DNA from 4 places in the Streptomyces sp. NPDC102451 genome. Region 3 is predicted to be linked to each of the others. Evidence: riboswitches for the same ligand, from Rfam matches in the RefSeq annotation. Region 3 holds a riboswitch; each other region holds the start of a gene.
The links. A riboswitch is a leader RNA that binds a small molecule or an ion and turns the genes downstream of it on or off. The one in region 3 is predicted to bind cobalamin.
Positions count from the first base shown of each region.

Region 1 (7,697 bases), on a different contig from region 3:
GGAGGGTGACGACGATGTTGACGGTTCCCGGCGACAGGGGGCCGTCGGTGCCCTCCGCCGGGGCCGCGGCCCATCCCCGTACGCCGAGGCCGCTGGTGACGGTGGCGGTCACGTCGCCGTCGTCGGCGACGGTATGCGCGGTGACGTCGGCGGCTGTCATCAGTCCGGCGCCGGGGCCGTCGAGCGCCTCGGCCGCCGCGATCTCCGCGAGGTGCCGGTCGGGGTCGAGGCGGGGGTAGCCGCCGGGCACCTGGGCGTTCAGGATCCAGGCGCGCGGGCCGATGCCGCCGCCGAGCACGGCGCTGCTGCACACCCGCCAGCCGGGCCCCAGCCGCCACACCAGGTGGTGCAGCCCGAGGCCGTCCTCCTGGCGGGTCAGCAGCTCGCCGCGCTGCCGGGGCAGGCGGATGCCTACGGATGTGATGGCGTACCCCCCGGGACGAGCCTGCCGACGGTCGGCGGCCGCGCGTCGATCATACGGGCGGTGCGGGGCCGCGCCTCCGGCGCACCGGGGGCGCACACTCACCCGTATGGCGTAACGCGCACTGCGGGCCGACACCCGCGTGGAACGGGGCCACCGCCCCTCCCCGGTGTCCTGGGCCGCTCGCCGCCCGGGCCGGGCAGTTGCACCGTCCAACCGGGTGAGGCGCGATGGAATCCGGACGCGCCTTCCCTGCTGGAACCACCCGCAGGACGCGCCCGGGCGAGGAGGAATCGGCCATGGGAGCCGCTGACGGTTTCACGGATTCCGGCGAACTCGACGGTCTGACCGTCTACGACAGCGACGGAGAGAAGGTCGGCACAGTGGGGCGGGTGTACGTCGACGACGACACCGGCAAGCCCGACTGGATCACGGTCAAGACCGGCATGTTCGGCATGAAGGAGAGCTTCGTACCGCTCGCCGGAGCCCGCCGGGTGGGCTCCGACCTGCACGTCTCGCATCCGAAGGACCGCGTCAAGGACGCCCCCCGGGTGGACGCGGACGCCCACCTCTCCGTCTCCGAGGAGGAGGAGCTCTACCGGCACTACGGCATGACCAGGAAGGGCACCGGCCACGCCGGAGCGGGCGGTGACGCGCGCACGACGTCCGGGACCGGAACGGGAGCCATGGGTGCCGCGGGTGCGGCCGGGGCGGCCGGCGCCGCCGGCACCGCTCGCACGACCGGCGGCCAGGCGAAGGCCACCGGTACCACCGCCGGAACGGGCAGGCACCGCGACATGGACACGTCGTCCACGTCCCGCCCGCTCGCCGGAGCCGGAGCCGAGCGGTCCGCCGCAGGTGCCGGCGGCCGTGAGGAGATGGTCCGCTCCGAGGAGCAGCTCCAGGTCGGCACGGAGGAGTACGAGAGCGGAAAGGCACGCCTGCACAAGTACGTCGTGACCGAGAACGTCACGCGGACCGTGCCGGTGTCCCACGAGGAGGTGCGCGTGGTGCGCGAGCCTCTGCAGCCGGGCGAGAAGGTCACCGGCATGAAGGGGACCGACCTCGGCGATCAGGACGTCGAAGTCACCCTCCACGCCGAACGAGCCACCGTCCGCAAGGAGGCGGTCCCGGTGGAGCGGGTCCGTCTCGAAACCAGCAAGGTCACCGAGCAGAAGGAAGTCTCCGCCGAACTCCGCAAGGAGAAGATCGACTACGCGGACGGCAAGGACGACATGGGCAGCGGCAAGGACACGGGCGGCGAGTTCGGCCAGGGACGTCGTCGCTGACCCCCTCACACAGCGGCGAAAGGCCGCGCGACAGTAGCGAGGGGCGGACCCGGGTGGTTCACGGGCCCGCCCTCTCGTCGCACTTGTGCGGTCCGCGGACGGCCTCGCCCGGCAGGAACCGCACCGCGGGGCGCCCGTCGGGCCCTTCCGGTGTCACGACCGCGCGTACCCGGTAGACGTCGGCGATGAGTTCCTCGGTGATGACCTCCGAGGGCGTTCCGCCGGCGACCACCCGGCCCTCCTTCATGACGGTGACCCGGTCGCAGAACATGGCGGCCAGATTGAGGTCGTGCAGGGCGATCACCGCGGTGACGGGCAGCGCGGCGACCAGGGACAGCAGCTCCAGCTGGTGCTGGATGTCCAGGTGGTTGGTGGGTTCGTCGAGCAGGAGTTCACGCGGCTGCTGGGCCAGGGCGCGGGCGATCTGCACGCGCTGGCGCTCGCCGCCGGACAGGGTGTGCCAGGACTGCCCGGCGCGGTCGGCGAGCCCGGTGCGCGTGAGTGCCTCGCGTACGGCGTCGTCGTCCTCGGGGCCCGGCCCTGACCAGGCGCGCCGGTGCGGGATGCGGCCGAGTCGTACGACGTCCAGCACGCTCAGGTCGACCTGGGTGGAGGCGTGCTGGTCGACGACGGCCACCCGGCGTGCCACGGCTCGCCGGCCCGTCTCGGCGAGGGTGCGGCCGTCGAGCGTGACGACGCCCGCACCGGGGGCGAGTACGCCCGCCATCACCCGGAGCAGCGTGGTCTTGCCGGAGCCGTTCGGCCCGAGGAGCCCGACGGTGGTGCCGGGCGGCGGCGCGATGCTCACCCCGTCGAGGACGATCCTCCCGCCGGCCTCCCTGCTGACCCGCGCGGCCCGCAGGCCGTCGCCGGGGGTCTCCGTCCGGTTCACGGGCTCCTCCGCGTGCGGTGCAGGATCAGGACGAAGACGGGCACCCCGATGAGGGAGGTGACCACGCCGACCGGGACCTCCTGGGGGTCGAGGACGGTCCTGGCCAGCGTGTCGACCCAGACCAGGAACACGGCTCCGGCGAGTGCCGTCACCGGCAGCAGCCTCCGGTGCCCCGACCCGGTCAGCGCCCGGGCCGCGTGCGGCAGGACGAGGCCGACGAACCCGATGGCGCCCGCCGAGCTGACGAGGGCCGCGGTCAGCAGCGCGGTGGTGCAGAGCAGCACGATCCGGGTGCGGGCCACGTGCACCCCCAGCGCGGCGGCGGCGTCCTGGCCGAAGGCGAAGGCGTCGAGCGTACGGGCGTGACCCAGGCAGATCAGCAGGGCCACGGCGAGCACGGCGGAGCACATCCACACGTCGCTCCAGCCGACCCCGCTCAGTGAGCCGAGCAGCCAGAAGAGCACGCCCTTGGTCTGCTCGGCGTCGGCGGCGGTCATCACGACGAAGGAGGTGAGCGCGGAGAAGAGCTGCATGGCCGCGACCCCGGAGAGGACGACCCGGTCGGTGGATCCGCCGAGTGTGTGGCTGAGCAGCAGAACGAGGGCGAAGGAGAGCAGGGCCCCGGCGAAGGCGCCGCCCGAGACGGAGACCGCTCCCCCGCCGACGCCCAGGACGACGACCACGACCGCGCCGGTGGACGCCCCCGAGGAGACGCCGAGGACGAACGGGTCGGCGAGCGGGTTGCGCAGCAGCGACTGCATCACGGTGCCGCACACCGCGAGCCCGGCGCCGCACACCGCGGCGAGCAGGGTGCGGGGCATGCGCAGGTTCCAGATGATGCCGTCCCGGATCGGGCTCAGCCGCCCGTGACCGATGCCGAGGTGCGAGGCCACCGCCGACCAGACGTCCGGGACCGAGATGCGGGCGGGACCGATGGTGACGGCGACCGCGACGGACAGGAGCAGCAGGGCGATCCCTGCGCTCCACAGCAGGCCGTCACGCAGGATCCGGGCCCCTGCGGCAGCCGGGACCGCGGGCGGCTGCTCGACGCGCACTCCCGTGATGTGCACGTCCGTCGGTAGGTCCGGCAGGTGCGCGGTCCCGTGAAGGGATTTCGGTACGTCCGGTACGTGTCCGGTGTCCGTCACCCCGCGAGTCCGAACGAGCGCAGCCCGGCCGCCACCTGCTCCACGCCCTCCACGGTCCTGATGGTCGGATTCATGGCCTGGCCGCTGAGCAGGACGTACCGCTTGTGCTTGACGGCGTCCAGGTTCTTCGTGGCGGGGTTGGACTCCAGGAACTCGATCTTCTTCTGGGCGCTCTCGGCGGTCTGCGACTTACGGGTCAGGTCGCCGATGACCAGCACGTCGGGGTTGCGGTCGGCGACGGTCTCCCAGTTGATCTGGGGCCATTCCTCGTGGGTGTCGTCGAAGACGTTCTTCGCGCCGAGCTCCCCGGTGATGATGCCGGGGGCTCCGCAGCACCCCGCCAGGTAGGGGGCCTCCGCGTTGGCGAACCAGTAGAGCATCGTGGTGTCGGACGCGTCGATGCCCGCGGTCGCCTTGTCGATGCGGGTCCGGAGGCTCGTCACCAGCTTCTCGCCCCGCTCCGGGACGCCGAACACCTTCGCCAGGTCGCGCACTTCGCCGTAGACCCGGTCCATGGTCAGAGGCTCGGTGCGGGAGCCGTCGCTGCTGCCGGTGTTGTCCTTGCCCGCGCAGTCGGCGGGTGAGAGGTATGTGGGTACGCCCAGTTCCTCGAACTGGTCGCGTGACGCCACGCCGCCCTTGCCGAGGGTCGACTCGAACGAGGCGGTGACGAAGTCGGGTTCCTCGGCGAGGACCTTCTCGGAGGAGGGCTGGTTCTCGGCGAGACGGGGCACCGTGGACTCGTCCTTCTCCAGGCCCTTCATCACCGGGTCCGTCCAGGTCGCGGTGGCGGCGAGCCGGTCGGCGAGGCCCAGGGAGAGGAGGATCTCCGTCGATCCCTGGTTGAGGGAGACGGCGTGCCGCGGTGCGGCGTCGACGGTCACCGTACGGCCGCAGTTCTTCAGGGTCACCGGGAAGCCTGCGGCGGCGTCGTCCTGCGCGGTGTCGGCGGCGGGCTCGTTCCCGCCCCCGCCGCAGGCGGTCAGGAGGACGAGTCCCGCGACGAGCAGGGCAGTTCGGCGTACGGTGCTGGCTATGGGCGGCACGGAGTCCCTCGGCGTTCTCTGGGCTCATGCGCGAAGCCCGGTACGGAGTTCCGCTCCCGGTGCGGAAGCGGGTGCCAGCAGGTCTTCGGACTCGGGTTCGTCCGGACGGGGCGCCTTCCCGGTGCACCCGAGGGTGTCCCAGTGGCCGTGGCCCCGCCCGTCCCCCTCACCGCTGCGCGTCAGCTCCGGATTCGCACCGGATTCCCTGACTCCACGTGGAGTGTGACTGGCGTCTGCAAGCTATCACGCGACGTGGGGGCGGCCTCGGGGCCGTCGCCGGTACGGCGGGCGTCTCCCCGCCGTACCGGCGCGGACGTCGGGCGGGTCAGCTCTTGGGGTGAACCGATTCGCCTCCGTCGGTGTGCGGCTTCCCGCTCCGGCGGGCGAGCACGGATGTGGTGCCCCAGTAGGCCAGCAGGACGGCGCGCAGTCCAAGGATCTCCAGGCGCTCGCCCAGTCGGCCGCACATCGCCCGCCCCCTGCAGCCGGCGCTCATCGGGCGTCCGCCGGGCCGGTGTTCCACGGGCCACCGGGATCGTCGTAGGCGTCCGCGTAGCCGGGGCCGGCGATCGGCCAGTCGGCGAGCAGTTCCTCGGGCAGGGCGAAGGACTCGGCCAGTTCGGCGGCGTGCGTGGCGACGGCCGCCACATGCTCCTCCACGGCCTCGGGGAGGGCGTCCACCTGATCGCCGCTCAGGAGACCGGCGGCCAGCAGATCGCCGCTGTTGCGGGAGAGCCACTCGAAGACGAACAGCCGCTCGAGCTCCCCCAGCCGGTCCCTGGCCGCCCCCGGGGGAAGCGTCGCGCGGGCCTCGGCGTAGGCCTCGGCGGCCTGCCGGTACGCATAGGCCTCGACCCCGCGCAGGGCGGGGCCCGAGGCCGAGTTCCACCTCTCCAGGGCGTCGGCGTCGGGCGCCCGCAGCGCGCGGGTCCTGGCCCTGGCGAACCAGATGTCCTGGACCGAGGCGAGGAGGCTGCCCAGGAAGCGCGGGTCGGCCAGGTCGCCGGGGTGCGGGGCCGGGCCCGGGACGTCGTCGCGGCCGGGCTCGGCGGCGAAGAGCATGTCCGCGGCCGCCTTGGCGTACAGGGCGATGTTGTCGCCCTCGGCGGTGATGGCCCCCTCCACGCCCGTGACGAGTTCGGTCATGCCGTTGTTCTCCAGGAGCGCCTGCGCGCCGCAGCGTTCACGGCTCTCGACGATGACGTCTCGGGCCCGCCAGGTGATCCACGCCTTGGCGACGTCGACGAGTCTGCCCGCCTCCGCCCGCCCGTCCTCGTCCGTGCAGGCCTCCCACCGCTCCTGCGCCCTGCGGTACAGCAGGCTCATGGCGAAGACCGTGGCCATGGCCGAGGCGAGCGGTCCGTGATGGGTCCGGTGGGCGTTGACGGGGACCGGCGGCGCGCCCCGGCTGCCGGAGATCATCCGGTGGCCGCCGTAGCGCACGGCGACCGCCAGGGTCGCGCGGGCCGATCCCGCCGCACAGGCACTCATGGAGATCCGGCCGGGGGTGACCCGCCCGATCGAGGTGAGGAAGCGCCGCCGCCTGTCCCCCGGCCCGGTCCTGAACTCCCCCGGTGCGTCGCCCTCTTCGGCGGATCCCAGCAGGGCGTCCCGCTCCACGAAGAGCCGGTCGAACGAGGTCAGGCAGTGGTCCACCGGGCTGCCCATCCGGGCGGGCAGCCGGCGCACCCGGATGCCCGGCAGCGCCTCCGCGTCGTCGGTGAGCGGCACCAGGAAGAGGCGTACCCCGTGGTCCGAACCGTCGGCGACCAGGCGGGCGGCGACCAGGCCAGACTTCGCCCCGCCCGCCGGGCTCGTGTTGGGCATGAACTTCTGCGCGCCCGGGTTGGGGGTGTGCAGGACGAATCCGTCCCGCTCACGGTCGTACGTGGCGGTGGTCTCCATGGCCGCCGCGTTGTTGCCGTGCGCCACCTCCGTACAGAGGAAGGTGCCGATGCGCCGCATCGTCAGGTAGTCCGACAGGTCGCGGCGGCCGGCGCATTCGTGGTCAAGGAGGCTGCCGAGGAAGAGGTTGTAGTGGATGCCCGCCACGGTCGTCAGCGCGGGGTCCACCGGGCCGAGCCAGGCGTGCAGGGCGGCCAGCGCGCGTGGGTCGGAGGCGAGGCGCGCTCCGCTGTCCAGGGAGAGGTTGAGGATCCGCAACCGGTCGTAGGCGAGTTCCAGGCGCTCTTCGGGCGTTCCGCCGGCGGGGCGGCGGAACGGTTCTGTGCTGATCAGCCGCTGCCAGAATCCGTGCTCGCGGCGGTGTCCCGGGCCGAGGAGGACGCCGGTCAGCAGTTCGGTGGTGGACGGTGGGACGGTGTCGGTAAGGGTCACGGTCATGAAAGAATCAACGACCGTGGTGCGGGCGAGGACACCCCCTCGACCCCCTACCGCTCCGGGGCCGGTCCGCTGGTCAGAGCCGCTGACAGCTCCTCCTCGTCGGGAGGCAGGGCGCCTGCCCGTGCGACGGTCACGACGGCCGACGCCACGGCGTGGCGCAGTACGTCGCCCAGGACCTCGGCGTCCAGGGTGCGCAGCCGTGCACGGCTCCCCGCCCCGAGCAGGCCGTGCGAGGCCAAGGCGTGCAGCGTGCCGGACATGAAGGCGTCACCGGCGCCCACGGTGTCCACGACCTGGACGGGCGGCGCCCCGGCGCTCACGTCCGTGCCCGGCACGAACGCTGTCGCGCCTGCGGCTCCGCGGGTGACCAGGACCAGCGCCGGCCCGGACCGGAGCCAGCGCTCGGCGGCCTTCTCCGGGGCTTCGTCCGGGTACAGCCACCGCAGGTCCTCGTCGCTGGCCTTGACGATGTCGCTCAGCGCGACGATGCGCTCGGCCCGGTGCACGGCAAGGGCGTGGTCCCCCATCAGCGCGGGCCGCACGTTGGGGTCGTAACTG
Region 1 covers NZ_JBIWKD010000002.1:555,297-562,993, reverse strand. The annotation lists gene ACIRD8_RS06000 (adenosylcobinamide amidohydrolase) at 1-340, opposite strand, end outside; gene ACIRD8_RS05995 (PRC and DUF2382 domain-containing protein) at 721-1,710, shown strand; gene ACIRD8_RS05990 (ABC transporter ATP-binding protein) at 1,769-2,602, opposite strand; gene ACIRD8_RS05985 (FecCD family ABC transporter permease) at 2,599-3,672, opposite strand; gene ACIRD8_RS05980 (ABC transporter substrate-binding protein) at 3,747-4,796, opposite strand; cobalamin riboswitch at 4,855-5,042, opposite strand; gene ACIRD8_RS05975 (hypothetical protein) at 5,122-5,265, opposite strand; gene ACIRD8_RS05970 (acyl-CoA dehydrogenase) at 5,289-7,139, opposite strand; gene ACIRD8_RS05965 (carbohydrate kinase) at 7,187-7,697, opposite strand, start outside.
Region 1: another riboswitch for cobalamin. It lies ahead of ACIRD8_RS05980 (ABC transporter substrate-binding protein); the one in region 3 lies ahead of ACIRD8_RS25875 (energy-coupling factor ABC transporter permease).

Region 2 (7,697 bases), on a different contig from region 3:
CGTCCCAGCTTCATCACCACGGCGGAGTCCGTGGCCGCCAGACGTGCCGTCAGCTCCTCCTCCGGCAGGGTGCCGGGCAGGATCGTCAGCACCTCCTCGGCCTCGACGAGCGGGGTGCCGAGACGGGCGGCGGCGGCGCTGACCGAGGTGACACCGGGGATGACCTCGGTGTCGTACCGGTCCGCGAGCCGCTTGTGCATGTGCTGGTACGAGCCGTAGAAGAGCGGGTCGCCCTCGGCGAGCACGGCGACGGTGCGCCCGGCGTCGAGGTGCACCGCGAGGCGGGCCGCGGCCTCGGCGTAGAACTCGTCCAGCGCGCCCCGGTAACCGCCCGGGTGGTCCGTGGTCTCCGTCGTGACGGGGTAGACCAGCGCCTCCTCGATGTGGTCGGCGCGGATGTACTGCGCCGCGATCGAGCGGGCGATGGAGCGTCCGTGCCGGGCGGAGTGGTAGGCGATGACATCGGCCTCACCGATGATCTGCACGGCCCGTACGGTCATCAGCGCCGGATCGCCCGGGCCGAGCCCGACCCCGTACAGCCGTCCCGTGCCGCCGGTGTGCTGCTGCTCGGGCATGCTCACTCCTCCTCGCTGGCGATCGCGTTGAGGGCGGCGGCGGCGATGGCGCTGCCACCCCGCCTGCCCCGCACGACGAGGTGCTCAAGACCCGAAGGGTGGGCGGCCAAGGCCTCCTTGGACTCGGCGGCCCCGATGAAACCGACGGGCACACCGATGACGGCGGCGGGGCGCGGGGCGCCCTCCTCGATCATCTCCAGCAGCCGGAAGAGCGCGGTGGGCGCGTTGCCGACGGCGACGACCGCGCCCTCCATCCGGTCCCGCCACAGCTCCAGGGCGGCGGCGCTGCGCGTGGTGCCGAGCTTCGCGGCCAGCTCGGGGACGCCGGGGTCGGACAGGGTGCAGATCACCTCGTTGTCCGCGGGCAGCCGCCTGCGCGTGACACCGCTGGCGACCATGGCGACGTCGCACAGGATCGGTGCGCCGGAGCGCAGCGCCGCACGGGCGTCGGCCACCGCGTTCGGCGAGAAGGCGAGATCGCGTACGAGGTCGACCATGCCGCAGGCGTGGATCATGCGGACGGCGACCTGGCTCACGTCGGCGGGCAGCTCTGCCAGATCCGCCTCCGCGCGGATGGTGGCGAAGGACTGGCGGTAGATCGCCGGTCCGTCCTTCTCGTACTGGTGCACAGTGCTGTCGCTTTCTTCATCGAGCAGATCGAGCAGATCGAACAGGTCGAACAGGGGGTGGTGGTGCGTGGTGGTCAGGTGCGCGTGCCCCGTGCCGCCGCCACGGCGGCGGCGAGCGCGGCCGGGTCGTCCCGGACCGTGGCCGCCTCGGTGGCCCGGTCCCCTCGTACGTGCGAGATCCGGTGTCCGCCGGGGGTGGCGACGACGTCGATCCACTCCCCGTGCGGATGGCCGCAGCGGCGTTCGCAGCCGGACCAGTACACAGGGAGCCGTCCGACGGGTCCGACGGCGGCCCCCGCCTCGGCCCGTACGTCGGCCAGCGACTTCGCGCAGCCGGGCCGCCCGATGCAGGCGCCCACACCGGCCCACGGCGAACCGGGCCCGGTGATCAGACCGGCCCCGGAGAGGCCGTCGAGCAGGCCGTCCGCGCGGTCGGTCGGGATCCCGGTGACGACGGCCCCGCGCCACGGGGTGAGACGCAGTTCCCCGGCGCTCGACAGCAGCCGCCACTGCGTCAGGTCCAGCCGCCCCAGCGGTACGCCGACGGACAGCGCGGCCTCTCCACGGCCGACCGGGACGGGACCGGGGGCCGGGGGCAGGGCTTCGGAAGGGCGGGGACGGCGGCCCGGGACCGCGAGGATGCCGGCCTCCCGCAACCGTCGTACGACCTCGGCGGGAAGCGCGGCCGCCGTGGCGTCCGGCAGGTCCTTCACCCGCCAGGCGCCGCTGTCCCGGGCGGAGTCGAGGAAGGCCTCGGCGGCGGTCAGGGCGGCGCGGGGGGCGTCGGCGGAGGGGACGCGGAGGACGGCGTCACCGTCCCCGACGCGCAGCAGGGCGTCGTCGTCGTGGCCGAGGAGGGTGAGGTCGGCGCCGAGCGCGTCCACGTCGCCGCGGCCGTCGTCGAGGGCGAACAGGAAACGTCCGGAGAGCGCCGTCGCGCCGTCGCTTCCGCAGAGAAGGCGGTCGAGTCCGGTCAGCCAGGGGCGGATGTCGACGGACCCGAGGCCGTCGAGCCCGGAGAGCGGGGACGCGACCACGTTGCGTACACGTTCGTGCCGTGCGGAGGGCAGCAGCCCGGCCTCGTCCAGCAGCCCGGCCAGCTCGCCACCGCAGCCCGGGGAAAGCCCGCGCAGCTGCACATTGCCCCGGGAGGTGAGATGCAACTCACCGTCACCGAAGCGCTCGGCGGCCTGCCCCAGCGCCCCTGCCTGGCGGGGTGTCAGCACCCCGCCGGGTATGCGGATCCGCGCCAGCGCACCGTCGTCCGCCCGGTGCAGACGCAGCGCTCCGGGGCAGGCGTCACCGCTGCTCCGGGCACACGCATCGCCCGGAGACGAGGGCGTCAGGGGGGAGGCGGACATGGCGGCGAGCATACCGACCGTGACCGTGGCGGGCCCCTACGGTCACTGTGACGTACGGGACACCGCTCCGCCGCCGGTCAGGGCGGGGGCCGTCTGGTCAGGACCCCCCACCCGCCGCCTACTATGCCTAGCGGCGGTCCGTTCGGCCCGCCATCGCCAGACGGCGACACGGAGGAAGCCCGGTGAGATTCCGGCGCGGTCCCGCCACTGTGAGCCCGGCCCCCTGAGGCCGTGCGAGTCAGGAACTCCAGCCGTCCGACAACTGCCCGGGGCGTGGATACCCCGAGGAAGGGCTGACGCCGCATGATCCTGCTCCTGTCGACGTCCGACACCGACCTGCTGAGCGCCCGCGCTTCCCAGGGCCCGGTCAGCTACCGCTACGCCAACCCTTCCCGGCTCTCCCTGGACGACCTGCCGCAGCTCCTGGACGGCACGGACCTCGTCGTCGTACGCCTCCTCGGTGGTGTCCGTGCCTGGCAGGAGGGGCTCGACCAGGTGCTCGCCACCGGCCGCCCCGTCGTCGTACTCACCGGTGAACAGGCCCCCGACGCCCAGCTGATGGCCGCCTCCACCGTGCCGATCGGCATCGCCGCAGAGGCGCACGCCTATCTCGCGCACGGCGGCCCCGCCAACCTGGAGCAGCTGGCCCGGTTCCTCTCCGACACGGTGCTGCTCACCGGCCACGGCTTCGAGCCGCCCGCCCCGGCCCCCGCGTGGGGCCCGCTGGAGCGGACCGCCCGGGACGTCACAGGCCCGACCGTCGCGGTGCTCTACTACCGCGCCCACCACATGAGCGGGAACACCGACTTCGTCGAGGCGCTCTGCACCGCCGTGGAGGACGCGGGCGCCCGCCCCCTCCCGCTGTACGTCGCCTCGCTGCGCACCCCCGAGCCCGAGCTCATCGATGAACTCCGGGCCGCCGACGCCATCGTGACCACCGTCCTCGCGGCGGGCGGCACCAAGCCGGCCACCGCGTCGGCCGGCGGCGACGACGAGTCCTGGGACGCGGGCGCCCTCACCGGCCTCGACGTGCCCGTCCTCCAGGCGCTCTGCCTGACCAGCCCGCGCGCCGCGTGGGAAGAGAACGACGAGGGCGTCTCCCCGCTGGACGCCGCCACCCAGATCGCCGTGCCCGAGTTCGACGGCCGCCTGATCACTGTCCCCTTCTCCTTCAAGGAGATCGACGAGGACGGCCTGCCCGCGTACGTCGCCGACCCCGAGCGGGCCGCCCGGGTCGCCGGGATCGCCGTACGGCACGCCAGGCTCCGGCACATCCCGGCCGCCGAGAAGCGGATCGCGCTCGTCCTGTCCGCGTACCCCACCAAGCACTCCCGCATCGGCAACGCGGTCGGCCTCGACACCCCCGCCAGCGCCGTCGCCCTGCTGCGCCGACTGCGCGCCGAGGGCTACGACTTCGGGCCCGAGGAGGAGATCCCGGGCCTGGTCTCCGGCGACGGCGACGAGCTGATCTACGCGCTGATCGAGGCCGGCGGCCACGACCAGGAGTGGCTCACCGAGGAGCAGCTGGCCCGCAACCCGGTCCGGATCCCGGCCGCCGACTACCGCCGCTGGTTCGCCACGCTGCCTGCCGAGCTGCGCGAGGCCGTGGAGGAGCACTGGGGCCCGGCGCCCGGCGAGATGTTCGTCGACCGGTCCCGCAACCCCGAGGGCGACATCGTGCTCGCCGCGCTGCGCCGCGGCAAATTGCTGATCCTCATCCAGCCGCCGCGCGGCTTCGGCGAGAACCCGATCGCGATCTACCACGACCCCGATCTGCCGCCCTCGCACCACTATCTGGCCGCCTACCGCTGGATCGCCGCGTCCGCCGACGACAACGGCTTCGGCGCCGACGCGATGATCCACCTCGGCAAGCACGGCAACCTGGAGTGGCTGCCCGGCAAGAACGCGGGCCTCTCCGCCGCCTGCGGCCCCGACGCCGCGCTGGGTGATCTGCCGCTGGTCTACCCGTTCCTGGTCAACGACCCCGGCGAGGGCACCCAGGCCAAGCGCCGTGTGCACGCCACCCTGGTCGACCACCTGGTGCCGCCGATGGCGCGCGCCGACAGCTACGGCGACATCGCCCGCCTCGAACAACTCCTGGACGAGCACGCCCAGATCGCCGCGATGGACCCGGCCAAGCTGCCGGCCGTCCGCGCCCAGATCTGGACCCTCATCCAGGCCGCGAAGCTCGACCACGACCTGGGCCTGGAGGACCGGCCCGAAGACGAGGGCTTCGACGAGTTCATCATGCACCTCGACGGCTGGCTCTGTGAGATCAAGGACGTCCAGATCCGCGACGGCCTGCACGTCCTGGGCGCCGCGCCCACCGGAACGGCCCGCGTCAACCTGATCCTCGCGATCCTGCGGGCCCGGCAGATCTGGGGCGGTACCACGTCCCTGCCGGGCCTGCGCGAGGCGTTGGGACTGGACGAGTCGGCAGCGACCCGCGCGGACGCGGACGCGGTGGAGGAACAGGCCCGCGCCTTGGTGCAAGCGATGGACGACGCGGGCTGGGCCCCGCTGGATCAGATCGTTTCGGCAACCGAGCAGCCAGATCAAGCCCCTGCGGCGATTGAGCAGCGGGGTCCGGGGCAGAGCCCCGAGCAGACGACCCGCACACCGCTCCACGACCTGACCCCCGACGTGGCGGCGATCCTCAACTTCGCGGCCCAGGAGGTCGCCCCCCGCCTGGCCAGGACCACAGACGAACTGGACCACTGCGTCCACGCCCTGAACGGCGGCTTCGTCCCGGCCGGCCCGTCCGGCTCCCCGCTGCGCGGCCTGGTCAACGTCCTGCCGACCGGCCGTAACTTCTACTCCGTCGACCCGAAGGCCGTCCCCTCCCGCCTCGCCTGGGAGACCGGTCAGGCGCTCGCCGACTCGCTCCTGGAGCGCTACCGTGCGGACAACGGCGACTGGCCCACCTCCGTCGGCCTGTCCCTGTGGGGCACCAGCGCGATGCGCACCGCAGGCGACGACATCGCCGAGGCTTTCGCCCTGCTCGGCGTCCGCCCCGTCTGGGACGACGCCTCGCGCCGTGTCACCGGCCTGGAGCCGATCCCGTACGAGGAGCTGGGGCGTCCCCGTATCGACGTCACGCTGCGCATCTCCGGTTTCTTCCGCGACGCGTTCCCGCACACCATCGGCCTGCTCGACGACGCCGTACGCCTGGCGGCCTCCCTCGACGAGCCCGCCGAGCAGAACTTCGTACGCGCCCACACCCAGGCCGACCTGGCCGAGCACGGGGACGAGCGGCGGGCCACCACCCGCATCTTCGGCTCGCGCCCGGGGACGTACGGGGCGGGGCTGCTCCAGCTCATCGATTCACGCGACTGGCGTACGGACGCCGACCTCGCCGAGGTGTACACGGTGTGGGGCGGCTACGCCTACGGCCGTGAGCTGGACGGACGTCCCGCCCGGGACGAGATGGAGACCGCGTACAAGCGGATCGCGGTGGCCGCGAAGAACACCGACACCCGTGAGCACGACATCGCGGACTCCGACGACTACTTCCAGTACCACGGCGGCATGGTCGCGACCGTACGCGCGCTGAAGGGCACCGCCCCCGAGGCGTACATCGGCGACTCGACCCGCCCCGAGACGGTCCGCACCCGCACCCTGGTCGAGGAGACGTCCCGGGTGTTCCGCGCCCGGGTGGTCAACCCGAAGTGGATCGAGGCGATGCGCCGCCACGGCTACAAGGGCGCCTTCGAGCTCGCCGCGACGGTCGACTACCTCTTCGGGTACGACGCCACGACGGGCGTGGTCGCGGACTGGATGTACGACAAGCTGACCGAGACGTACGTCCTGGACCCGGCGAACCGCGAGTTCCTCCAGCAGGCCAACCCGTGGGCCCTCCACGGCATCGCGGAGCGCCTCCTGGAGGCGGAGTCCCGGGGGATGTGGGCGAAGCCCGACCCGGCGGTGCTCGAAGCGCTGCGCCAGGTGTTCCTGGAGACCGAGGGCGATCTGGAGGGCGAGGACTGAGCGGGACGACGGCCGGGCAGGGGTCCCGGCCGTGGTCGCCACGGTCCCTGCCTTGCTGCCTCCCGGCCGCGGGTCCAAGCTTGTGGCATGGGTGACCGAGCGGGCCACACTCCGATCGATGCTGTCCAGCACGCGTTCCGCCTGATGGAGGCTGTGGCCGCGCATGCGAGCGGCGCGCCCGCGAACGAGCTGGCGCGCCGGGCGGGGCTGCCTCAGGACACCGCCCTGGAGGTGCTGCGGGCCCTCACGAGGGACGGCTATCTCCGCAGGCTCGACGACGGCGGCTTCGTCCTGGGCGACGTGCCGCACGGCAACCACGCCGCCCAGGGACTGGCCGGGCTGGCCCGCCCGGCCCTCGCCGCACTGCGGGACGATCTGTCGGCCGCCGCCTACCTCACCTTCTACGAGGAGGGCGAGATCAGGATCGCCGAGATCGTCGACAGCCCGCAGACGCCCCGGGTCGACCTCTGGGTGGGATTCCAGGACGCCGGGCACGCCACGGCGCTCGGCAAGTGCGTCCTGCGGGAGATGGACGAGGAGGCGCGTGGCGAGTACCTCTCGCGGCACACCCTCGCCGACCTCACCCCCCGTACGATCACGCACCGCGAGGAGCTGATCCAGCAGCTCGAATCTCTCCCGGCACCGGTGATGATGGACCGGGAGGAGTACGACCTCGGCACGGTGTGCATCGCGGTGCCCGTGTACCGGGGCGGCACGCTGGGGTCGCTCGGCGTCTCCTTCCGGGCGGACCGGATGTACCGCACCAGCCAGGTCCGCGCGAACCTGCTGGCGTCGGCGGACCGTGTGACGAGGGACCTCTCCTTCGGCAGCTGAGATCCGCCGGGCTTCCTACGAGCCGTGCCCGCCCGCCGTCACGGCCTTGAGCTCATCCAGCAGTTCCCGCATGACCGGCGCCATCGCGCGGTCCTCGGACTCCGCGATCCACCGCTCGAATCCGACCTTGAAGACGGCGATCCCCGCCTCGGCGGTCAGACTCGCGGCCGGCTCCGGGACACCCCGCAGGCGCAGGGTGCCGGCCAGCGCGGCCGACAGCGAGGCGAGCTTGATCAGCTCGCGCTCCTGGAGCTCCGGGTTCGCCGCGATCACGGCCTGCCGCTTGCGCGCGTACTCACGGCGGTCGTCGA
Region 2 covers NZ_JBIWKD010000022.1:25,480-33,176, forward strand. The annotation lists gene cobJ (precorrin-3B C(17)-methyltransferase) at 1-575, opposite strand, end outside; gene ACIRD8_RS32950 (precorrin-8X methylmutase) at 578-1,204, opposite strand; gene cobG (precorrin-3B synthase) at 1,279-2,577, opposite strand; cobalamin riboswitch at 2,683-2,836, shown strand; gene cobN (cobaltochelatase subunit CobN) at 2,869-6,552, shown strand; gene ACIRD8_RS32965 (IclR family transcriptional regulator) at 6,640-7,386, shown strand; gene ACIRD8_RS32970 (TetR/AcrR family transcriptional regulator) at 7,402-7,697, opposite strand, start outside.
Region 2: another riboswitch for cobalamin. It lies ahead of cobN (cobaltochelatase subunit CobN); the one in region 3 lies ahead of ACIRD8_RS25875 (energy-coupling factor ABC transporter permease).

Region 3 (7,697 bases):
GTGTTGAGCGCGTCGATGGCGCTCTCCAGCAGGTAGCACGCGTACCGCAGTTCACCGGCGAGGTAGTGGGCGACGGATCTGCCCCGGACCGCCCGTGCGCGGGCGGGGAGCGGCTCGCCGGCCAGCGCGTGCTCGGCGGCCTCGAACCGGGCCAGGGCATCGGCCAGTTCGCCCGCCTCCAGGGCGCATTCCCCCAGACCCACGAGTGCGGCCGCCCGTTCCTGCGGGAGCCCGTACTCCTCGGCCCGTCCGAGGATCTGCTCGTAGGCCGCCCGCGCGTCGGCAGCCTCCTCGGTCGCCAGCACCCGCTGGGCTTCGGCCAGCTCCATCCGCAGGGCCGTGGCGATGTGGGTCGGCTTTCCGGTGGCGAGTTCCTCGTAGTCGACAGCGAGCCGCTCGGCGATGTGCCGGAGGGCGGCTTCGGAGGGCCGTGCCCTGCCTGCTTCCAGGGTGGAGACGTAGGCAGCGGTGTACAGGGGTTCGGCGAGCTGGCGCTGGGTCAGTTCACGTTCCTTACGGAGCCGCTTGAGCCTGCGGCCGATCGCGACGGGCGAGTCCCGCTCCTCCCCCGCTTCCCCGATCGGGCGACGTGCCCCGCCCCCCGCGATCGTCACCTTGCCGGTTCCCGTCATGGCAGCCCCTCGTCCTGTGTGCGCCGGTGGTCACCGGCCGCTTCGTTCGCGAGAACCCCGGTTACTCGGCGGCAACACCTCCCGCCCTCGCACCTGTTGTGCGTCCCCCTCGGCGCACCCTAAGTTAAACAGCAACTCAAACGCATTCAACTGAGGCCTTAACACGGCCCGGATGGTGGAGGCCATCACTCGGCCGACCACCGGCGGGCCCGGATACGGACGAGTTCGAGCACGTCGCGCCCACGACAGGCCTGCCTGCCGGCAGGTCCGACCACGTCAGCACTCCACTTCACTTCCGAGCTGGACACCAGAGTGAGGATTGACATGCACAAGCACAGAATTGCCGCCATATCCGCGAGCGTCGCGCTCACGGCGGTCATCGGGGCAGCCCTCGCCGTTCCCGCGGCCGCCGTGGACCCGGAACCCGTCCAGGAGCCGCACCTCACCGTCGAATACTTTCCCGAGCCCGGCGGCGAGGGCCGGCGGACCGAGGTCCCGGTCAGCACGGAGGCGGCGACCGGCCGTGCCACGGCCCGGAGCGCGGCACCCACCGCGGGCACGACGGACGGCGAGGTCGGCGAGCTGTCCGTGACCGGCCCTTCGGCCGACCGCCTCGACGTGGTGATCATCGGTGACGGCTACACGGCAGACCAGCAGGACGCCTTCCACGCCGCGGCAGCGACGAAGTGGGGGGACATCACCGCCATCGAGCCCTACTCCAGCTACCAGGGTCTGATGAACGTGTGGACCGTCGACGCGGTGTCCGCCGAGTCCGGGATCACCGGTGACCCCACCGCCGATGTCACCAAGGACACCGCGCTCGGCAGCTACTTCTGGTGCTCGGACACCGAGCGACTGGTCTGCGCCGACATCGACAAGGTCGCCTCGTACGCCGCCAGGGCCCCCGAGGCCGACCTGGTCGTGGTCGTGTCCAACTCCACCAAGTACGGCGGTGCGGGGTACTCGGGCCTGGAGGCGGAGGGCTATCCGTTCGACGGAGTCTCGACCCTCTCGTCGGACAACGAGCAGTCGAGCATGATCGCCGCCCACGAGATCGGTCACTCGGTGGGGCTGCTGGCGGACGAGTACACGTACGACGGTTACGGCACCTGGCCGTCCGGCGAGCCCGACACGATCAACTCCAGCATCTACACCACGGAGCAGATGGCGGCCGGCCGGACCAAGTGGTACCGCTGGCTCGGTGAGGCCGACCCGACCGGAGGCACCGTCGGCACGTACGAGGGCAGCAGCTACTACCCCTACGGGATCTACCGCCCGACCTCCAACTCCCTGATGCGGGCCCTGAACGTCAGCGACTTCAACCTCCCCGGCCGTGAGGCCATGATCGCCGGCTTCTACCGGGAGGCCAACGCGCTGAGCAGTGGGACAAGGACGAGCAGCGCGGTCCTGAGGACCGGCCCCCTCAAGGTCTCCCAGGCCGGTCTCACCGGCCTGGCGGCCCCGGAGCTCCGCTGGTACGTCGACGGCGCCCAGGTGAGGCGGGCGCAGGGCCTCACCACCGTCACGCCCGCCTCACTGGGCGTCGCCGCGGACGGCAGGACCCACACCGTGACGGTCAGGTCCTGGGACCGGAGCACGTCGATCCGCGACCCCCGGGTCCTCGCCGAGGCCACCGAGAGCCTGACCTGGACGGTCAAGGCGTCCGGTCGCAGGGCCCACGGGAAGCACTGACGCCAGGCGGTACGACGACATCCGGCACCGGACACCGCACCGGACCGGAATCCGCCGGGCCGGGGAGGCATGTCCCTGACCCGGCGGTTCCCCTTTCTGCACTCCTTCGACTCCCGGCAAGCTCGGATGCCGGGCGAGATCACCGGCATCGGGAGCCTCCTGTCCGAGACGGAGACCGGCCCCCCGGAGGCCGCGGTCCCCAGCCGCGGACGGGACGGGACGGGACGGAGAGCGTACGGGGCGATGGCGTACGGGGCGATGCGCCCCGGTGGCAGCAGACAGCCCGTTGTCGAGGGGTACCTGCGTCATGTGTCCCACGACGAGGATCCTGCCCGCCGGGACATCGTGCTCCAACGGCCGGTGCTGTGGACCGGGCCGGGCGACATCCCCCGTACGCTTTCGCCCGCCAGGACGGTCGTCGTCCCGGGCTCACTGATCCGGGTGATCCACCTCTCGTACCCGGACACCGCCCCGCCTCCGTCCTCCGCCTGAGTCCCCGAACTCGCGCGGGGCCGGTGCCGGGCCGCCGGCTCCCCCGCGAGCCGGGCACCGGCGCCGCTACAGAAGTCCCACGAGGTCCGCCAGCCAGTGGCCGTAGACGTCGCTGTCGGCCACGGGCGGCACGATCAGGCCCGCGAGCAGAGCGAGGGGGGATCCGACCAGCAGCAGCGTCGCCGGCAGATCCGAACGGGCGGGCATCTGTGCCTTGGTGGGGACCGTCGAGACCATCCCCACCGCGAAGGCGAGCACAACGATGAGCAGACCGAGCACGCCGAAGACGACCATCCTGACGACGGACGGTCCGGGATCGGCCTGCAGCGCCGCCATGTACCCCGCCGCGACAACGGCGATCAGCAGAGCTACGACGAGGGCGACCGCCTGGTCACGGAGGTACACCCTCCGCCTGGTCACGGGCGTGGAGGTGGCCTCCGGCGCGGGTTCGGCCTCCGCCGGGGACTCGGCCTCCGGTACGGGCCCGGCCTCCGGCCTGGACGTGATCTCCGGTGTGGGTGGCAGGGCCTCGAGGTTGCGGAGGTAGTGGTACGCCTCCCCGAAGGCGGCCGTCTCCTCCGGACTTGCCCCCAGCGCCCGGACGAGGTTCTCCAGATTGGCCCAGTGGGTGGGAAGGGAGCGTCCGGACAGCCACCACTCGACGGTGGGCTCCCACTGGTTCCTGTCCGTTTCGCTGATGACCTCGTTCTCGAATGCCGCGGCGAACATCGCGGCCGGTGGCCAGTCGGTGTCGCCGGCCCGCGCTCTCAGGGCCTTCAGCTGTTTCCCCAGATCGGCGCGGGAGGTGACTTTCTCCAGCCGGCTGAGGATCAGGGACGGCTCCGGCGCTGCTACGCCCGGTCCAGGTGCCAGGGTCGCCACGTCGCCGGGCGGAACATCGTCCGCGGCTTGCTCTCCGGCCTCCTCCGGCTGATCGGGGTCGGGTTCGGCCGGCGGCGGCAGCGGTGTCCCGGACGGAGCCGCGGCTGCAACCGTCTCCCTCCTGGCCGCCTTCGCGATGGTCACCCGGTATTCGAGTTCGGCCCACATCTGTGGCCGCTGCCTCACCCCGGCTGCGAGGATCCGTTCATAGACGTAGTCGTACAGCTCGTGAACACTGACCGCTCCGTCCCTGTCGAGATCGGCCTCACCGGTGCGGAGACCTTCGATCACGGCTCCGGTGAACCTGGACCGGCCCGGCTCCAACTCGCTGACCCGGTCGCCCTCCCAGGCGTATTCGGTGCGGTTGGTGGCCGTGATGACCGCCCGCCCGTGCCCGGCCAGTTCATCGCGCACATGGACCGTGGTGTCGCCCTTGGTGCCGTGCAGGAAGGCCCCGCTGTAGCAGCAGTCCAGCAGCAGGACGATGGACCGGGCCCGGCACCGTCGCATCTGGATCTGCAGGAAGGATCCGGAGACGGCGGTGGAGGCGAGGAGCTTCTGGTCGGTGTCCCGGGCCGCGAAGTACAGCTCTCCGTTGTCGTTCTTGATCCCATGGCACGACAGGTGCAGCAGCAGGAGGTCGTCCCGGCTCCGGTCGAGGAAGAACTCCTCCATCGCGCGGCTCACCTCGCCGTGGCGGCCGTCGATGACCGTCTGCACGGCGAAGTCACCGACCTGAGGGTCGCTGAGCACCTCGGCCAGACCTTCGGCGTCCGGCGCCGGCGAGCGCAAGCGGCTCAGACCGGCGGTGTCGTAGCGACCGGTCGCGATCAGCAGGGCAAACCGGCCCCCGGGCATCGTGTGTCCCCCTTCAGACTTGCCCGGCCGTCCCGGATTCCGGCACCGGCGTGTCCGGGCCCGGGCGTGGCGCGGGTTCCACCGCAGTACGCGGCGGAGTGTGCCGGGAGATGAACTCCTCGATCAGTCGGCGCTGGTCGGCCGATGACAGGGCTTCCACCTCCAGGCTGTCCTCACCCACGGCGATACTGATCCTCCGAACCGGCCGGTTCTCGATCCACGCCTGCAGCAGGTGCACCAGACTACGTACCACGAACGGCGCCGCTGTCACCACCAGGGCGCCCAGAGCGATCGTCCCGCCCGGCTTGGCTCCCTCCGGTGCCTCTTCCGCCCGTTCCAGCACGACGCTTTCGATCTCCTGCTCCAGCAGGCGTTCACGCAACGCGAGCGTGCACGACTCCAGTTCCTCCGGATCGCTGTCCGGGCCGCCCTCTAGCACCACCCGGATCCGACTCGCCGAACTGCTCACTGTGCCCCCACGTACTTGCCGAGCGATCAGCGTAGCCAAAACTCTTCCGGCCCACCCCGGCCAGCGGCGATTTGCGTGCACACAGCAGGTCGAAGTCACACGCCGGGGTGGGGCCCGCGCCGTCGGCCGCCTGCTCCACCGCCCCTTCTCCGGGGCGTCGGGCGCGCTTGTCATCGTCCCCCACCTGGCATTACTGTCACCACGCCTTGGTGAACGGGAAATCGGTGTGATGCCGGTGCGGCCCTCGCCACTGTGATCGGGAAGTCCGGCTCCGGCCCTCGCGGGCAGCCACTGGGTCCTTGTGACCCGGGAAGGCGGAGTTCGGGCGGTGGTACCCGTAAGCCAGGAGACCGGCCAAGGCACTTCAACCATCCACGAGGTGCTGGAGAGGGTCTGCTGAGCCATGCACATAGCCGAGGGTTTTCTGCCTCCGGCGCACGCGATCGCCTGGGGTGTCGCGTCCGCGCCGTTCGTCGTCCACGGAGTCCGGTCACTTACGCGTGAGGTCAGGGAGAACCCTGAGAGCACGCTGCTCCTGGGGGCCTCCGGGGCCTTCACGTTCGTTCTTTCCGCGCTCAAGATCCCGTCCGTCACCGGGAGTTGTTCGCATCCCACGGGTACGGGGCTGGGGGCCATCCTGTTCCGCCCGCCGATCATGGCGGTCCTGGGCACCATCACCCTGCTGTTCCAGGCGCTCCTGCTGGCCCACGGCGGTCTGACCACGCTGGGCGCCAACGTCTTCTCGATGGCGATCGTCGGGCCCTGGGCGGGGTACGCGGTCTACAAGCTGCTGCGCCGGTACGAGGTGCCGCTGATGGTGGCGGTGTTCTTCGGCGCGTTCGTCGCCGACCTGTCGACCTACTGCGTCACCAGCGTGCAGCTGGCGCTCGCCTTCCCGGACCCGGGCAGCGGGTTCCTGGGCGCGCTCGGCAAGTTCGGCTCCATCTTCGCGGTCACCCAGATCCCGCTCGCGGTGAGCGAAGGTCTCCTGACGGTGCTGGTCATGCGTCTCCTGGTGCAGTCCAGCAAGGGGGATCTGACCCGGCTGGGCGTGTTCCTCACCGGCAAGCAGAACCGGACCAGGACGACCGAGACCGAGGCGGTGGCCCGATGAACAGGAACACGAAGATCAACGCCCTTCTGCTGATCGTCGTGGCGGCCCTGGCCGTCCTGCCGCTGGCCCTCGGCCTCGGCGACGGCGAGGAGGAGCCGTTCGCGGGGGCCGACGCCCAGGCCGAGACGGCGATCACCGAGATCGATCCCGACTACGAGCCGTGGTTCTCCCCGCTCTACGAACCGCCGTCGGGCGAGATCGAGTCGGCGCTGTTCGCCCTCCAGGCCGCGCTCGGCGCGGGTGTCCTCGCCTACTACTTCGGCCTCCGGCGCGGGCGCCGTCAGGGCGAGCTGCGGGCGGTCGCGCCGCAGCACGGCGACGTCGCCGGGGAGTCCGCGGCCCGGGGGAACTGAGCGCGTGCTGCCGATCGACGCGGCGGCGCACAGCTCCCGCTGGCGCCGCCGCCATCCCGTGGACAAGGCCGTGCTGGGCCTGGGCCTCACCGTTCTGGCGATCTCGCTGCCGCCCTGGCCCGGTGCGGCCCTGATCCTCCTGACCGCCGTCGCCGTGCTGCTGGGGCCGGCGGGGGTGCCCGCCCGTCAACTGTGGCGGGCGTACCGGGTTCCCCTGGGTTTCTGTGTCACCGGGGCCGTCACACTCCTCGTACAGGTGGGCGGACCGGAGGGGTTCGTGGCCCTGGCCGGCGGGGGGCCGCTCCGCGCCGGGGAGCTGCTGCTGCGCACCTCGGCGGCGTCCCTCGGTGTCCTGCTGTTCGCGTTCACCACCCCGATGTCCGATCTGCTGCCCCGCCTGGTCAAGGCGGGGGTGCCGGCGCCGGTGGTGGATGTCGCGCTGGTGACCTACCGCATGAGTTTCCTCCTCCTCGACTCGGTACGCCGGATCCGTGAGGCCCAGGCGGCACGGCTCGGGCACACCACCCGGGCCGCCGCCTGGCGTTCGCTGGCAGGGCTGGGCGCCACCGCCTTCATCAGGGCCTTCGACCGCGCGGCCCGGCTCCAGGCCGGACTCGCCGGGCGCGGTTACGACGGGACCCTGCGCGTCCTGGTGCCCGAGGCCCGCGTCTCCGTCCGGTTCGTGGCCGTGAGCGTCACCCTGCTCGCGGCCCTCACCGTCCTGACCTTCGCCCTGGAAAGGCCCTTGTCATGAGCGAACCGGTACTGCTCGCCCTGCGGGGCGCGTCCTTCGCGTACGAGGACGGCCCCACCGTGCTCAGCGGCCTCGACTTCGAGGCGCACGCCGGGCGCGCGCTCGCCCTGCTCGGCCGGAACGGCAGCGGTAAGACCACGCTGATGCGGCTCCTCAGCGGCGGGTTGCGCCCGCGCGAGGGGCAGTTGACGGTCGAGGGGCGCCCGGTGACGTACGACCGCAAGGGGCTGACCCGGCTGCGCACCACGGTCCAGCTGGTGGTGCAGGACCCGGACGACCAGCTGTTCGCCGCGTCCGTCTTCCAGGACGTGTCGTTCGGACCGCTGAACCTCGGTCTGCCCGACGCCGAGGTGCGGGCGCGGGTGGACGAGGCTCTCGCCGCCCTCGACATCACGGCCCTGGCGGACCGGCCCACCCATCTGCTCTCGTACGGACAGCGCAAACGGGCCGC
Region 3 covers NZ_JBIWKD010000013.1:45,631-53,327, forward strand. The annotation lists gene ACIRD8_RS25850 (helix-turn-helix domain-containing protein) at 1-632, opposite strand, end outside; gene ACIRD8_RS25855 (M64 family metallopeptidase) at 957-2,324, shown strand; gene ACIRD8_RS25860 (DUF6338 family protein) at 2,394-2,816, shown strand; gene ACIRD8_RS25865 (caspase domain-containing protein) at 2,883-4,556, opposite strand; gene ACIRD8_RS25870 (hypothetical protein) at 4,570-5,025, opposite strand; cobalamin riboswitch at 5,194-5,399, shown strand; gene ACIRD8_RS25875 (energy-coupling factor ABC transporter permease) at 5,429-6,139, shown strand; gene ACIRD8_RS25880 (energy-coupling factor ABC transporter substrate-binding protein) at 6,136-6,492, shown strand; gene cbiQ (cobalt ECF transporter T component CbiQ) at 6,497-7,246, shown strand; gene ACIRD8_RS25890 (energy-coupling factor ABC transporter ATP-binding protein) at 7,243-7,697, shown strand, end outside.

Region 4 (7,697 bases), on a different contig from region 3:
CGCTGGCCCAGGAGGTCGAGGAGGGCGGGCACGGTGACGGCGCCCGCGGAGAGCTGGAGGAGGGAGAGCACCTGGGGCACGGCCTCGACGGCTTCGGCCACGGCGGTGGCCTCGATGCCTTCGGGTGAGGCGTGGACCAGCGACCAGGCGTCGAAGAGCGCCACCCAGCCGCGGAGCACGGCGGAGTCGTCGCGGTCCCAGGCCCGCAGCCGCCAGCCGGGGCGGGCGGTGTCCCCGTGCAGCTCGATGAGCCCGGCCAGCCTGGCCCGGTCCCAGCCGGTGCGGACCTGGGCCGGGGACAGCTCCAGCGCGGCGGCGGCCCGTTCCAGGGCCTGGGCTGCGAGCGGGGCGGAGCCCGTGCGGGTGCCGTCCGCGGCCCAGTGGGCGATCCGTACGGCGTCGGCCAGTACGGCCCTGGCCTGGCGTGCCAGTTCCGCCGGGGGTGGTGTGCCCTCGGGTGGGCGGGGGGCCGGCCTGGTGCGCCGGGTCGTCACGGCCTTGCGGGCGGTCGCCTGGGGTCGAGGGCGGACAAGTCGCAGCCTGGAGTCGCGCGGGGTACGGGACGTCACGAGGAGCAGTCTTGCCTCTGACGGGCCGAAAGCCCAAACGGAAGCCGTGTCACCGGGGTTCGCGGGGCTTTCGGACCGGGGCACCAACCGGGTGGTTCCGGGCCATCAGCTCACATCAGGGGCGTGAGGAAGCGCCTGAGCACTTCCTCGTAACCCGCCGGGTCGGCATTCCACATCGCCGCATGCGGAGCCTCCGGTACCGGGTGCAGTGTCACCAGGTCGGGACGGCGGGCGGCAAGCTCCTGGGACGGCTGCCAGGGGGCCAGGGTGTCGTCGGGGCCGTGGACGACGAGCGTGGGGGCGTGCAGGGCGGTCGGCACCGAGGTGTCCAGGAGCGGGGCGCCGTGCAGCCCGGTCTGGCCCTGGGCGGCCCGGACGGTGAGGGGCAGCAGCGCGGAGGGGACGCCGCGGGCGGAGGCGAGGGCGCGCAGGGTGGTCTTCCAGTCCAGGACCGGGGAGTCGAGGACGAGACCGCTGATGCGGTCGCGGAGGGCTGAGTTGACGGCCGCGTGCAGGGCCATCGAGGCGCCGGACGACCAGCCGTACAGGATGACGTTCTCGGCGCCGTAGCGCACGGCGTAGCGGATGGCCGCGTCGAGGTCGCGCCATTCGGACTCGCCGAGGTGGGCGAGTCCGTCCGGGGAGCGCGGGGCGCCCGGGTCGCCGCGGTAGGCCAGGTCGAGCACGGGGAACTGCTGGGCGTGGAGAAATCCCATCACGTTCAGGGGGTGGTCCCGGGTGGTGCCGAGGCCGTGCACCGTGATCACCCAGGTGTCCCGGGCGGCGGGCACGAACCAGGCCGGCAGGATGCCGAGTTCCCCGGGGACCCCGACCTCCTTGTACGCGAGGCCCAGGGCGGCGAGCGGGTCGCCGCGGTGGAGCTCCGGGGTGAGGCGGACCCGGGTGCCCGGCTTCAGGCTTCCGAGGGTCACGCGCTCCAGCCGGCGTACGACGGTGTCGGGGGAGATCACGGAATGGCCGGGCACCTGTTCGATCACCGGGCCGGCCACCGCGTGGACGCCCCGGCCGGCCAGTCCGTACGTGCCGGGGCGCAGCGCGGAGAAGGAGCGGGTCAGGGTGATCTGTCCGGCCGCGGTGGCGTGCACGGTGAGACGGCGGTCGGCCGGGAAGGGCCGTGGCGAGGGCGCCCCGAGGGCGGCATCGCTGGCGTAGCGGCCGGCGGCGACCGCTGCCGCGCCGACGCCGAGGATCGATGTGGCGGCCACTGCCGCCGCTGTTGCCGGGCGCACGGCTCCAGTGTCCTGGGCGGGGGCTCCGGATGCCAGTGGGCAGCGGCCGTACGATGCGGCGCCCGGCTCAGCCGGGCTGGCCGTACCCCTTCAGGGCGTCCTGCACGTCATCGAGCTGGGCGGGGGTGAGGAGGCTCGGCCGGAGGCCGGGTACGGAGCTCGCGGTGAGCCAGAGTCTGCACATCCATTCGAGCTGGGCGGTGCGGTCGTAGGCCTCGTCGAGGGTGTCCCCGTAGGTGACGGTGCCGTGGTTCCTCAGCAGGCAGCCGGTGCGGTCGCGCAGGGCGTCCAGCATGGTGTCGGCGAGCTCCTGCGTCCCGTAGCGGGCGTAGGCGGCGGTGCGGACGGGGCCGCCGAGCAGGGCGGCGGCGTAGTGGACGAGCGGGACCTCGTCGACGAGGGTGGAGACGGCCGTGGCGTGCACGGCGTGGGTGTGGACGACGGCCCCGGCGTCGCTGCCCCGGTAGACGGCCAGGTGGAGCGGGAGTTCGCTGGTGGGGACCAGGTCGCCGAGGACCTGTCGGCCTTCGAGGTCGACGCCGACCGCGTCCCCGGGGCCCAGCCGGTCGTAGGGCACCCCGCTGGGGGTGACCAGGACGGTCCCTCCGACCCGGGCCGAGACGTTGCCCGAGGTGCCGACGACCAGGCCGTCCGCCGCCGTCCGCCGGGCGGTCGCGACGACACCGCCCCAGGCCCGTTCGATCGCGTCCGTACGCACGTCACTCATGCGGGGATCCTAGGGTCAGGGACCGACGGGCCGGGTGACCGATGTCTCCTCGGAGGGTGCGCCGGGCACGAGTTCGAGGGGCGTCGCGGGGCGGGGGCCGGGCCCAGCCCGGCGCGGGGGACGCCCGGCCACGCATCACGCACACAAGCGGAACCGGCGTACGCGGTTGGGGTCACCGTGCCGCCCTGCCCAGTTCATCTTCCGTTCACCCTGGTTGCTTACGTTCCACGTGCCAATGACGTCGAACGATTGCCTGGGTAAATGGAACACATCACGCTGCTGCTTGCGATCGTGATCGTGACAGCTCTCGTGTTCGATTTCACGAACGGTTTCCACGACACCGCCAACGCGATGGCCACCACCATCTCGACCGGCGCTCTCAAGCCCAAGACAGCGGTGGCCATGTCCGCCGTTCTCAACCTCGTCGGCGCGTTCCTGTCGGTGGAGGTCGCCAAGACGATCTCCGGCGGGATCATCAACGAGAACGGCCTCAGAACCGAGGTCATCTTCGCGGCGCTCGTCGGCGCGATCCTGTGGAATCTGCTGACCTGGCTGGTCGGCCTCCCCTCCAGTTCCTCCCACGCACTCTTCGGCGGCCTCATCGGCGCCGCGGTCATGTCGGCCGGCTGGTCCTCGATCAACGGCGGCACCGTCGTCACGAAGGTCCTGCTGCCGGCCGTCGCCGCGCCGGTCGTGGCCGGCATCGCCGCGCTCCTGGCCACGAAGCTGACGTACCGCCTCAACCGGAAGATCACCGACGAGGCCCAGCTGAAGTCGACCGCCAAGGGCTACCGCGCCGGCCAGATCGCCTCGGCCGGGCTCGTCTCGCTCGCCCACGGCACCAACGACGCGCAGAAGACCATGGGCATCATCACCCTGGCCCTGGTCACCGGCGGCGTGCTCTCCCCCGGTTCCAACCCGCCGGTCTGGGTCATCGCCTCCGCCGGTATCGCCATCGCGATGGGCACCTACCTCGGCGGCTGGCGCATCATCCGCACCATGGGCAGCGGCCTCACCGAACTGCGTCCGCCGCAGGGCTTCGCGGCCCAGACCAGTGCGGCCACGGTCATCCTGGCCTCCTCGCACCTCGGCTTCTCCCTCTCCACCACGCAGTCCTGCTCCGGCGCCGTCATGGGCGCGGGCCTCGGACGCAAGGGGGGCGTGGTCCGCTGGTCCACCGCCACCCGGATGTTCGTCGCCTGGGGTCTGACCCTGCCGGCGGCCGGACTGGTCGGCGCGGGGGCCGAGTTCCTGACCAAGCAGGGGCCCTGGGGCGTCGCGGTGGTCGCCGTGCTGCTCGTGGCGGGCTCCGGCGCCATCTGGCTGCTGTCGCGCCGCAAGCCGGTCGACCACACCAACGTGAACGCGGACACCGAGCCCGCGGGTGTCGTCACCACCGCCATCTCGGCGGTCAGCCCGCCGCCCGCCGGTGCCGTCGTACCGGAACTCAAGACCACCATCCCGGCCCCGGCTCCGACGGCCGGAACCCCGGCCGATCCAGCCACGGTGTAAGGACGCATCCGCATGAACATCGACTGGGCAGCTCTCGCCTCCGTCTTCGGCGTCAGCCTCGTGGTCACCGTCGCACTGGTCGGCCTCTTCACCCTCGGCGTCACGGGCCTGGCCAAGCAGGCCTCGACGGCGCAGGGCGGCGGTTCCACCGGCCTGGCGCGCACCGGCGCGTACGCCTGCTTCGGGCTGTGCGCGGCGGCGGTCGCGTACGGGATCTATCTGATCGTCGCCTGACACCCCCTCGGGCACCCTCACCGGCCGGACACACCCCGTGTGTGTCCGGCCGATGTGCGTCTCAGCACACTGAAGGCTCGCAGGTCAACGGCAGGTTGACTGGCGTTCGCGGGGCATGGTGGACTGCCGGAGCCATTGAGGCCGACCGGATGCCGGCCGGCCTTACGGCGACAGGAGAGGAAGCCGGTGCGAATCCGGCGCGGTCCCGCCACTGTCACCGGGGAGCAGCCTCCACACGGAAGTCACGGTCCGCCACCGCGGACTGGAAGGCCGGAGGAACTGCGGATCCGGAAGCCAGGAGACTCTCGTCGCCGGTCACGTCGAACCAGGGCGCGGACCCTGAGTGAGGACATACGCCATGTCGGGCTGCCCTGCGTCGGTCGCCGAACCACCTGTCACCGAGGCCCTTCGAGGCGCGACGGCCGGCTGAGTCGTGCGAGCCGACCGCATCTTCGCGTACGGCGCCGCCGCCGGCCTGATCGGTGACCTGCTGCTCGGTGATCCCCGCCGGGGCCACCCCGTCGCCGCCTTCGGGCGTGCGGCGGCGGCCGTCGAGAGCCGGCTGTGGCGCGACCACCGCGGCCGGGGCGCCCTGCACACGCTCGTCTGCGCCGGGGGCGCCACGGGTGCCGCCGCGCTGGCGGCCCGTGCCGTACGGAACCGTCCCGCCGCCGCGGTGGCGCTGACCGCCGCCGCCACCTGGTCCGTCGTGGGGGGCACCTCGCTGGGCCGGGAGGCCCGTGCCATCGGCGGGGCGCTGGCCGCCGGGGACGTCGAACTGGCCCGGGAGCGGCTGCCGCACCTGTGCGGCCGCGATCCGCAGTCGCTGGACGGGCAGCAGATCGCCCGCGCCGTGGTGGAGTCCGTCGCCGAGAACACTTCCGACGCCGTCGTGGGCGCCCTCGTGTGGGGAGCGCTCGGCGGAGTGCCCGGGCTGGTCGGCTTCCGGGCCGTCAACACCCTGGACGCCATGGTCGGGCACAAGTCGCCCCGCCACCGGCGCTACGGCTGGGCGTCGGCCCGGCTCGACGACGTCGCCGGCTGGCCCGGGGCCCGGCTCACCGCCGTGCTGGCCGTGGCCGCCGGGGGACGCCCCCGCGAGGCCGTACGGGCCTGGCGGGCCGACGCGGGCCGGCATCCCAGCCCCAACGCGGGCCCGGTGGAGGCCTCGTTCGCGGGGGCGCTGGGCGTACGGCTCGGCGGCACCCTCGCGTACGGCGGGCGGGTCGAGCACCGCCCGGTGCTCAACGGCGGGGCGGGCAGGGACGTGCGGACCACGGACATCGAACGCGCGGTGCGGCTGTCGCGCCGGGTGAGTGTGCTGGCCCTCGCCGTGTGCGCGGCGGGGCGGCTGGCCATGGGACGGAGAACCACATGAGCGGCGGGCTGCTGGTCGCGGGGACCACGTCGGACGCGGGCAAGAGCGTCGTCACGGCCGGGATCTGCCGGTGGCTGGTGCGCCGGGGCGTGAAGGTCGCGCCGTTCAAGGCGCAGAACATGTCGCTGAACTCGTTCGTCACCCGGGAGGGGGCGGAGATCGGCCGCGCCCAGGCGATGCAGGCGCAGGCCGCCCGGGTGGAGCCGTCGGCGCTGATGAACCCGGTGCTGCTCAAGCCCGGAAGTGACCGGTCGAGCCAGGTCGTCCTGATGGGCAAGCCGGTCGGCGAGATGAGTGCGCGCGGCTACCACGGCGGGCGCCAGGAGGCGCTGCTGGGAACGGTCACGGACTGTCTGGAACAGCTGAGGGACACGTACGACGCGGTGATCTGCGAGGGGGCGGGCAGCCCCGCCGAGATCAATCTGCGGCGCACGGACATCGTGAACATGGGTATCGCGCGGGCCGCGCGCTTCCCCGTGCTGGTGGTCGGCGACATCGACCGGGGCGGTGTGTTCGCCTCGTTCTTCGGCACGACGGCGCTGCTGAGCCCCGAGGACCAGTCGCTGGTCGCCGGATACCTCGTCAACAAGTTCCGCGGGGACGTCTCGCTGCTGGAGCCGGGGCTCGACATGCTGCTGGGGCTCACGGGGCGGCGGACGTACGGGGTGCTGCCGTACGCCCACGGTCTTGGCATCGACGAGGAGGACGGGCTGCGGGTGTCGATGCGCGGCACCGTACGGGAGTCGGTGGTGGCGCCGCCGCACGGCGAGGACGTGCTGCGGATCGCGGTGTGCGCGGTGCCGCTGATGTCGAACTTCACCGATGTCGACGCGCTGGCGGCCGAGCCGGGCGTGGTCGTGCGGTTCGTGGACCGGGCGGAGGAGCTCGTCGACGCGGACCTCGTGATCGTGCCGGGGACGCGGGGAACCGTGAAGGCGCTGGCGTGGCTGCGCGAGCGGGGACTCGCCGAGGCGCTGCGGCGGCGGGCCGCCGAGGGGCGTCCGGTGCTGGGGATCTGCGGCGGGTTCCAGGTGCTGGGCGAGCGCATCGAGGACGACGTGGAGTCGCGGGCCGGTCTGGTCGAGGGGCTCGGACTCCTTCCGGTGCGGGTCCGGTTCGGCCGGGAGAAGGTCCTGGGGCGGCCCGTCGGGTCGGCGCTCGGGGAGCCGGTGGAGGGGTACGAGATCCATCACGGGGTCGCCGAGGTGGGCGGCGGCGAACCGTTCCTCGACGGGTGCCGGGTGGGCTCGGTCTGGGGGACGCACTGGCACGGGTCGCTGGAGAGCGACGGGTTCCGGCGGGCGTTCCTGGGCGAGGTCGCGCGGGCCTCGGGGCGGCGGTTCACCGCGGCGCCGGACACGAGCTTCGGGGCGCTGCGGGAGGAACAGCTGGACCGGCTGGGGGATCTGATCGAGGAGCACGCGGACACGGATGCGCTGTGGCGGCTCATCGAGACCGGTGCGCCGGCGGGGCTGCCGTTCATTCCGCCGGGGGCGCCGCCCGCGCCCGCCCCGGCCCCCGGTCCTCGAACTCCCCCGAAGGCTGATGTGTTGCCCCGTACTGCTGATGTTTCTGCGAACGAGGAGGCCCTGTGAGTACGCCGTATCCCTTCACCGCCATCGTGGGGCAGGACGACCTGCGGCTCGGACTCCTGCTCAACGCGGTGAGTCCCGCCGTCGGCGGGGTCCTGGTCCGCGGCGAGAAGGGCACCGCCAAGTCCACCGCCGTACGGGCGCTCGCCGCCCTCATGCCGGAGGTCGAGGTCGTGGCGGGGTGCCGCTTCTCGTGCGCCCCGGCAGCGCCCGATCCGGCGTGTCCTGACGGCCCCCACGAGGCGGGTACGGGCGTGTCGCGTCCGGCGCGGACCGTGGAGCTTCCGGTCGGCGCGTCGGAGGACCGGCTGGTCGGCGCCCTCGACATCGAACGGGCGCTCTCGGAGGGCGTGAAGGCCTTCGAGCCGGGTCTGCTGGCCGACGCCCACCGCGGGATCCTGTACGTCGACGAGGTCAACCTCCTCCATGACCACC
Region 4 covers NZ_JBIWKD010000019.1:51,089-58,785, forward strand. The annotation lists gene ACIRD8_RS31190 (hypothetical protein) at 1-494, opposite strand, end outside; gene ACIRD8_RS31195 (alpha/beta hydrolase) at 680-1,819, opposite strand; gene ACIRD8_RS31200 (class II aldolase/adducin family protein) at 1,887-2,546, opposite strand; gene ACIRD8_RS31205 (anion permease) at 2,808-4,058, shown strand; gene ACIRD8_RS31210 (hypothetical protein) at 4,071-4,292, shown strand; cobalamin riboswitch at 4,468-4,597, shown strand; gene ACIRD8_RS31215 (cobalamin biosynthesis protein) at 4,726-5,670, shown strand; gene ACIRD8_RS31220 (cobyric acid synthase) at 5,667-7,265, shown strand; gene ACIRD8_RS31225 (putative cobaltochelatase) at 7,262-7,697, shown strand, end outside.
Region 4: another riboswitch for cobalamin. It lies ahead of ACIRD8_RS31215 (cobalamin biosynthesis protein); the one in region 3 lies ahead of ACIRD8_RS25875 (energy-coupling factor ABC transporter permease).